DNA from 2 places in the Priestia sp. TGN 0903 genome. Region 2 is predicted to be linked to the other one. Evidence: riboswitches for the same ligand, from Rfam matches in the RefSeq annotation. Region 2 holds a riboswitch; the other holds the start of a gene.
What was found. Region 2 has a riboswitch for cyclic di-AMP ahead of ACRPLY_RS08640 (potassium channel family protein). Riboswitches for the same ligand answer to the same signal wherever they lie in the genome.
Positions count from the first base shown of each region.

Region 1: linked by a shared signal. The riboswitch ahead of ACRPLY_RS07560 (APC family permease) and the one ahead of ACRPLY_RS08640 (potassium channel family protein) in region 2 are both predicted to bind cyclic di-AMP.

Region 1 is NZ_JBOZGL010000002.1:232,706-236,925, forward strand. Features, by position in the region: gene ACRPLY_RS07555 (N-acetylmuramoyl-L-alanine amidase) at 465-1,505, shown strand; cyclic di-AMP (ydaO/yuaA leader) riboswitch at 1,697-1,840, shown strand; gene ACRPLY_RS07560 (APC family permease) at 2,003-3,829, shown strand; gene ACRPLY_RS07565 (cation diffusion facilitator family transporter) at 3,939-4,220, shown strand, end outside.
Region 2 is NZ_JBOZGL010000002.1:436,944-441,163, forward strand. Features, by position in the region: gene ACRPLY_RS08625 (peptidyl-prolyl cis-trans isomerase) at 1-479, shown strand, start outside; gene ACRPLY_RS08630 (Lrp/AsnC family transcriptional regulator) at 768-1,223, opposite strand; gene ACRPLY_RS08635 (carboxymuconolactone decarboxylase family protein) at 1,344-1,802, shown strand; cyclic di-AMP (ydaO/yuaA leader) riboswitch at 1,918-2,062, shown strand; gene ACRPLY_RS08640 (potassium channel family protein) at 2,187-2,846, shown strand; gene ACRPLY_RS08645 (TrkH family potassium uptake protein) at 2,850-4,169, shown strand.

The DNA of each region.
Region 1 (4,220 bases), 200 kb from region 2:
GCTTTTTAAATAGGTCCTAACGTTATAAATAATAGACCCTCCTGATCTATTTAATCAACCAGAATAGAATTTGGACCAAAAGTATGTTAGGGGGAGGGAACCGCACGATGAATTGTGCGGATTTTTTTATTGGTAGGATGAACGTAGATTTCATCTATTTAGTTGCTTCTAGCAGTTGATTGGAGGGACTCCTGCGAGAAAAGTGGAATAGGTGAGACTCCGCAGTAGCGCACGCGACGAGGAGGCTCACCACCCCCCCGCGGAAAGCGAAGCCTCGCACGGAATTCAACAGCGATGTAACAAGCCATCCATACTAGCGCATTTATCCCATTTGTTCGTTTTTAGGTTGAAGTGATTTCGTTATGTCTCAATCTCCTTTTTTAGTAATTTTTCACTAAGTAGGCTAGTATACGTAGCACTTTTTTCCCTCATGCATATGTTAACAATAAGGAGGGACAAGTAATATGAAAAAAATTTATCTTGATGCAGGACATGGTGGGGCAGATGCAGGAGCAGTTGGAGCGAATGGACTGTATGAAAAAAACTTAGTGTTAAAAATTCAACAATATTTAATAAGCTATTTAAATAGCACTTACAGTGACTTTACGATTAAAACCACCCGTACCACAGATACTTTTTTATCGTTATCTCAGCGCGCTTCTCAAGCTAATTCGTGGGGGGCAGATGCATTTATGTCTATTCACGTAAATGCCGGTGGAGGAACAGGATACGAAGATTATGTTTATAGAAGCGCTAGCAATGCTAGTAAAACGTTTCAATCGATTGTGCACGGGCAAGTACAGCCAACGCTGCTGTCGTATAATCATCCGAATCGTGGACGAAAATCGGCCAATTATGCGGTGCTTCGCTTAACAAATATGCCTGCAGTACTAACTGAAATAGCTTTTATTGATAGGAGCGCCGATGCAGCACTTCTTCAAAATGAAGCTTTTTTAAAAAGCATGGGTGAATCGTATGCAAAAGGAATTGCCGTATATTTAAATTTACCTCGTCGTGCAGTTCCAAATCCATCGCCATCTCCAACACCGACACCAAATCCATCACCTTCTGAACCAGGTGAAAAAACGTATACAATTAAGCAAGGAGATACGCTGTACAGTATTGCACAGAAGTACGGCATAACAGTACAGGAGCTTCAAGAAGCGAATACAGGGCTTTCTGATCCTTTAACACTACAGGTTGGAAAAACAATTGTTATTCCTTCAGGAACTTCACCAACACCTACTCCAACACCACCTTCTGAACAATATCCACTTCCCAATGGAATTTTAAAACAAGGCGATTCTGGAGAAGCAGTGAAACAGCTTCAAAGAGCATTAAACGCGGTTAGTTTTAAAGTAGGGTCAGTAGACGGAATATATGGAGTACAAACGAAAGATGCAGTCAGACGTTTTCAGCTTGTGTATCTTCCTTATGATGTAGATGGCATTTATGGTCCTCAAACGAAAAACAAGCTAGCAGCCGTTTTAAAAGCAAAAAGTTAAAGAAAGCAGGTCTTCTGTAAGCAGGCAGAAGGCCTTTTGTTTTCCCCTTAAAAGCGCCTTAAGTACTATTTTATCGTTTACGTAAAATAATGCTTTACAAACCATTTGTACGGGAGTATATTATCTAAGAACAAAGGATAGTTATGAAAGAAACATGTTATCGATCATACTCTTTAACCGAAAATTATATTGACCTGTTATCGCTTAATTCGTCAGAAGTGGGGGACCCAAATTTGTGCATTGTCACTTGGGGTGAATCCTTTTTTTTAAAAGGTAGGGCTACTCTCATAGCCCGAATCCGACAGCTAACCCCATAAGCGTTTTGGAGAGGAGGTTTAAGCTGTGTAAAAACGCTGAGAACCCTTAGTGTTTTTTTTGTGCGCTTTTTTAACATAAAAAGGTATTTTTTAGGGATAATATCACTTATTCATGAACTTGTAACGGAGCTTAGCAACGAACAGTGAATAGTAGCTAAGCAATCATCGGAGGGAAATTACGTGAACTATTCAGTTCTCAAGAGATTATTGATTGGAAAGCCGCTCAAAACAAAAGAGTTAGGCGATCAAAAGCTTAGTAAGCTTAAAGCGCTGGCTATTTTATCATCAGATGCCTTATCTTCAGTGGCTTATGGAACAGAACAGATTTTGATTGTCCTTGCAACAGTGGGCGTGCTTGCCTATTGGTATTCGATTCCAATTGCGATTGGGGTATTGGTGCTGCTGACGGCTTTAATTCTTTCATATCGTCAAATTATTTATGCGTATCCGCAAGGCGGAGGAGCTTATATTGTTTCGAAAACCAATTTAGGAGAAAATCCTGGACTTATCGCTGGGGGATCACTGTTAGTAGATTATATTTTAACAGTTGCCGTGAGTGTTTCAGCAGGAACCGATGCTTTAACTTCGGCTTTTCCAACGCTGCATCACTATAACGTAGTAATTGCGTGTTTGCTGGTGATTTTTATTACGGTTTTAAATTTACGAGGTGTAACAGAATCCGCTTCTGTCTTAGCTTATCCGGTTTATTTATTTGTTATTGCTCTTATTTTGTTAATAGCGGTGGGCTTCTTCAAAATAGTGACAGGTCAAGTTTCACCTGAGCTTCATACATCTCTCGGTACCGTGGTGCCAGGTATTAGTTTGTTTTTATTATTAAAAGCTTTTTCATCAGGCTGTTCGGCATTGACTGGTGTAGAAGCTATTTCAAATGCAGTGCCTAACTTTAAAGATCCAGGTGCAAAAAATGCTGTTCATACATTAATGCTGATGGGCGGTATTTTAGCCGTTTTATTTTCTGGCATCACGTTTTTAGCTTATTGGCTTGGCATTTCTCCAAAAGCAGATGAAACGGTTGTATCACAAATTGCATCGAGTGTATTTGGACGAAATGGATTTTATTATTTTATTCAAGGTACCACAGCTCTGATTTTAGTGCTAGCGGCGAATACAGGTTTTTCAGCTTTCCCTTTGCTTGCCGTAAACTTATCGTCTGATAAATACATGCCAAGAATGTTTCAAATTCGCGGCGATCGACTAGGCTATTCAAATGGAATTGTGACCCTTGGAATTGCTTCTATTGTCTTACTTGTCGCCTTTAAAGGAGCGACGGAACAATTAATTCCTCTTTATGCAGTTGGAGTGTTCATTCCATTTACGCTTTCTCAAACAGGCATGATTGTCAAATGGCTTAGAGAAAAGCCGGCCGGCTGGCAAGGAAAGCTAACCATTAACTTAATTGGTGCCCTCATTACCTTAACGGTGCTAATCATTTTGTTTACAACGAAGTTTTCACAAGTATGGTCCGTGCTCGTTTTCTTACCGGTTATCGTTTATATTTTTCATCGCATTCATACGCATTATGAAGCGGTAGGAGAGCAGCTTCGTATTAAGCAAGGAGAAAAGATTGGAAAGCTTGAAGGAAGTGTGGTCATTGTTCCTGTAGCAGGAATGACAAAGGTAGTGGAAAATTCATTGAACTATGCAAGAACGATTGGTGATACCGTTATTGCGGTGCACGTTGCTTTTGACCGAGAAAGCGAAAAGAGAATGGAAGAGAAGTGGGAAAAGTGGCAGCCTGATATTCGTATTGTTACGTTTCATTCTCAATACCGCAGTCTTGTGCGTCCGCTGTTTCGATTCATCGATATGGCTGAAGAAAAAGCCCGTGAAAATAATATGGCTATTACGGTTGTTATTCCGCAGTTCATCACGAAAAAAAGCTGGCAAAACATCCTTCATAATCAGTCCAGTCTGCTGTTAAAAGCACATTTGCTTTACCGTAAAAACGTAATCGTTACAACGGTACCTTATCGTTTTAAAAAATAATGAAACATGACTAAAAACCTCCAACTTATATGTTGGAGGTTTTTAATTTTTAAATTCACATACACTAACCATAATTGAATCTCATCAAAGGCACAAACGGAGGGATTGCATGAGTGAATTAATTAAGTTATTGCGAAAAGGAAATAAATCGGCCATGATGGCCGCTATAGTTAATACCATTATATCCATTATTAAAGGGATTGCTTTTGCTTTAACGGGAAATGTAGCGATGTTTGCTGAAACGATGCACAGCTTAGGGGACGCAGCAAATCAGTTCTTTGTTTTTATAGGTTCAGCATTAAGCAAAAAAGCTCCGACCAAACGATTTCCAAACGGATTTGGACGATTGGTTAATCTCGTTTTATTAGGGGCGGTTCTTGTAGTAGGAATT
Region 2 (4,220 bases):
TAAATCAGTTTAAATTAGAAGAATATTTCCGTAAACAAATTACGTCTGATGAACTAGACGCTTACTATACACGTATTGAGAATGATGTAACGCGCGTATCTTTTTCGCAGCTAACTTTTACAACTTTACATGATGCTGAGACCGTTGCGGCTGAGCTGCAAAAAGGAACATCGCTTCAAGACGTTCAAAAAAAATATGCTGATGTCCAGACCATCAGCAAAATAGAGAATGATGATAATCTAAAGCTTTCGAATCTATCTCCCTCTTTTATAGATGTTTTAAAAAAACAGCACATTGGAGAGTGTAGTAAGCCCATTAAAATGGGTAAAGTCTATTATATTCTTATTTTAAAACAAAAAGATAAAAAAACGGAATCAGAAGTCAAAGAAGAAATGATGAAAGAACTTGTTTTGAATCATATCAACCGGTATATCCAGGATCAACTGCCAAGGTTTCACGTGACTTTTAACCTTAGGTAGTTCCCTTTTATATAGATTGATTGTTTTCAAAAAACAAGCAGGTAAAAGAGCTTTCTATTAATAGAGAGCTCTTTTACATTTTTAAGTAGACAGAAATGTCGGTACCTGATAGAATGAAGTTGTAAAACTTTCATTATTCGGAAAATTTATACCCTCCAGCTTTGGAGGGTTATTTTTTATGCTTTTGGACGAATAAAAGAGGCTAGGACAGAAGTAGTTTAGTGGAAAGAAGATCCGAACGATGAATCGTTCGGATCTTTTCGTTAGTACGGTGAACGTATGTTTCAATCACTTTTCATCTTTTAAATGACTCAATAATGCAGAAGACATCTCCACGTGAGAAAGGGCGATGTGTGAAATCGTTTTGGCATAAGGTGTAATTTCGTTAATAAATTGCTCGAGTACGTGCAGGTGAGGAAGCTGAAGCTTTGTAATGAAGCAAGCCTGTCCGGCGATGCGTTCACAGAATAAAGCATAGGGATACTGAGAAATAAATCTTTTAAAACGCTCGTGCTCTCCGTTTTTCATGGTTACTTCAATAAAACACGAGACGGGCAACTGCAGCTTTTCATAATCAATATCGATTGTATATCCTTTTATAATACCAAAGCTCTCTAGCTGTCTTACTCGCTCTGCCACTGAAGGAGGAGACAGGTTAATTTGTTTTCCTAGCTCTCTTAAGGAAAGACGGCTGTTTTGCTGCAGTGCCTGCAAAATCGATAAATCAATTTCATCAATTTTCAATTGAAAACCTTCTTTCATATTAATGTTTCATTTGATTAGTAACAGCAGATAATATGTTTTATTTGTTATCTGAAATCTCCATTTTTCTTACTATAATAATTAAAAAGGAGTGAGTAAAAAATGGCAAGAGTTTTGTTAACAAACGAAGAGGGAACAAATTTTGAAAAAGCACTGAATTTAATTCCAGATGTAAAAAGGTTGTATGATGAGCTATACGACAAGCTTTGGAACAGTGATATAGTAAAAAGAGAGACTAAGGAAAAAATCAGGCTTTATCTAGCAGGTGTTAACGGCTGTGAGACGTGTATGAGCATGTCATATGTAGGCGATAAGACGCTTAATCAAAAAGTGTTAAGAGAAAAAGAGCTGGAAGAAAAAGATCGACTGCTGTTTCGATTTATAGATGTATACCGAGTGCGTCCAAGGGATTTGACGGATGCTGATATGGATCAATTAAAGAAATTTTACAGTGATACGCAGCTATTAGAGCTTTTGGCCGTTATTAATTTGTTTGATCAATTTCACAAACTGATTGTCAGTTTAGATTTATATGATTTTTGCAGTTTGCAGCGCAAGTGATGTCTTCCCTAAAAATATCTTGACAGACAAAATCCACAGGAGTAAGATAGCTTTCGTGAAGTGAAACGTATCATGAATCGAATCGATTATTCTAAAAAATAGATCATAGACATTTGAATAAAAATCGCTTAATCCATTACGGAGCGGAGGACCCATTATTTACGCACATATTGTGCTCCGGGGTGAATCCTTAAAAAGGTAGGGTTACTCTTAAAACCCGAACCCGACAGCTAACTTCGCAAGCGTTTTGAGGGGGAAGAGTGTGAAAAAACACAGGAGCCTTCCTGTGTTTTTTTGCGCTTTTTTTAAGAAAAACATGTAATTTTTTAGAAAAAGTATAAGCTAAGAGAACACACAGCAGTTGAAGAAAGGAATAAATACATTATGAAAAAACAGTTTGCTGTATTGGGATTAGGTCGTTTTGGAGGCAGTTTGGTTGAAGAGTTTGCTAATTTGGATGTGGATGTGCTCGCTATTGACCGCAATCAGGAGGTAGTAAAGAAATATAGCAACTCAGCTACATATGTCGTGCAAGCGAACGCAATTGATGAAGCTAGCTTAAAAGGGCTAGGCATTCGTAACGTTGATCATGCTCTTATTTCGTTTGGAGACGATATTGAAGCAAGCGTGCTTGCAACGATGCTTTTAAAAGATATGGGCGTTAAGCAAGTATGGGTAAAAGCGGTGAATATGTATCATCAAAAAGTGCTGGAGAAAATAGGAGCGGACAAAGTCATTCATCCTGAGCGCGATATTGCGAAGCGGATTGCTCATCACGTGGTGTCAGAAAAAATTATTGACTATATTGAACTGTCTAAAGACTATAGTATTGTTGAAATTGTCGCTTCTAAGAAACTTCATAATAAAACGCTGTTTGATTTAAATATTCGTGCAAAGTACGGCTGTAATATTATCGGTTTTCAGCGAAAAGACGGGGAAATGGTGATTTCGCCTACGGCGCATGAAACAATTGAACAAGGAGATATGCTGATTGTTATCGGACATAATCGCGATTTAAACCGTTTTGAAGAAGAAGGAGTTTAACTTATGAAAAAAAAAATTGTTAGGCTTACGCCGCCGCAGCTGCTTGTCTCCATTTTTGGCGGAGGAATTATTATTGGTGCTCTTTTATTAATGATGCCTTTTTCTACTACTGAGCCAATCCGGTGGGTAGACGCCCTTTTTACATCTACTTCCGCTATGACAGTGACCGGCTTAGCCGTCGTAGATACAGGTACGCGTTTTACCGTCATCGGTCAAACGATTATTATGCTGTTAATTCAAATAGGCGGTCTTGGCATTATGTCATTTGCCGTGCTGATTTTTATGATGCTAGGTAAAAAAATTGGATTTAAAGAGCGTATGCTCGTTCAGCAGGCATTAAATCAAACGAGCGTCGGCGGAGTTGTCCTGCTAGTTAAAAGGCTGTTTATCTTTTCATTTTTAATTGAGTTTGTTGCACTTATCTTTTTAGCGATACGCTGGGTTCCGGAATTCGGATGGTCTAAGGGGCTATTCTTTAGCTTGTTTCATTCAATTTCAGCTTTTAATAACGCAGGGTTCGGACTATTATCTGACAGCTTAGTTCAGTATGTAGGAGATCCCGTTATTAACATAACGATTTCCTTTTTGTTTATTATTGGTGGGTTAGGATTTACCGTTCTTGCTGATATGTGGGTAAAAAAATCGTATAAAAAACTAACGCTGCATTCAAAAATTATGATTATCAGCACGTTTGCCATTAACGTGATTGCCATGCTTTTTATTTTTTTCTTAGAGTACGGCAATTCACATACACTTGGAAGTTTGTCATTAGGAGACAAAGTGTGGGCGTCTTATTTTCAAGCGGTAACAACACGCACAGCAGGTTTTAATAGTATCGATATAGGAAGTCTACATGATTCCACTATATTTTTAATGGTTATGTTAATGTTCATAGGTGCAGGAAGTGCGTCAACAGGAGGAGGTATTAAACTAACAACGTTTGTGGTGATTGTCTTTTCTGTATGGGCATTTTTACGAAGCAGGGAAGATATTGTGCTGTTAAAGAGACGGCTTCTTCCTCTTCATGTGTTTAAGGCACTAGCCATTACGATGATTTCGATTATGTTTGTGTTTGGGGCCATCTTCCTGTTAAATATTTCGGAAAACCTGCCGTTTGTAAAAATTATGTTTGAAGTTGTTTCTGCGTTTGGAACAGTAGGTTTATCGATGGGAGCGACTCCTGAACTTTCGTACTTTGGACGCGTGATTATTATCTTTATCATGTTTTTAGGAAAAGTGGGGCCATTAACGCTTGCGTTTTCATTATCTAAGCAAAAGCGTGAAGCCGTTCGCTATCCAAACGAAGATATAATGCTAGGATAGAAAAATCGCCTTCGATGAGGCGATTTTTTTATATTATTTATACGTTCAAGA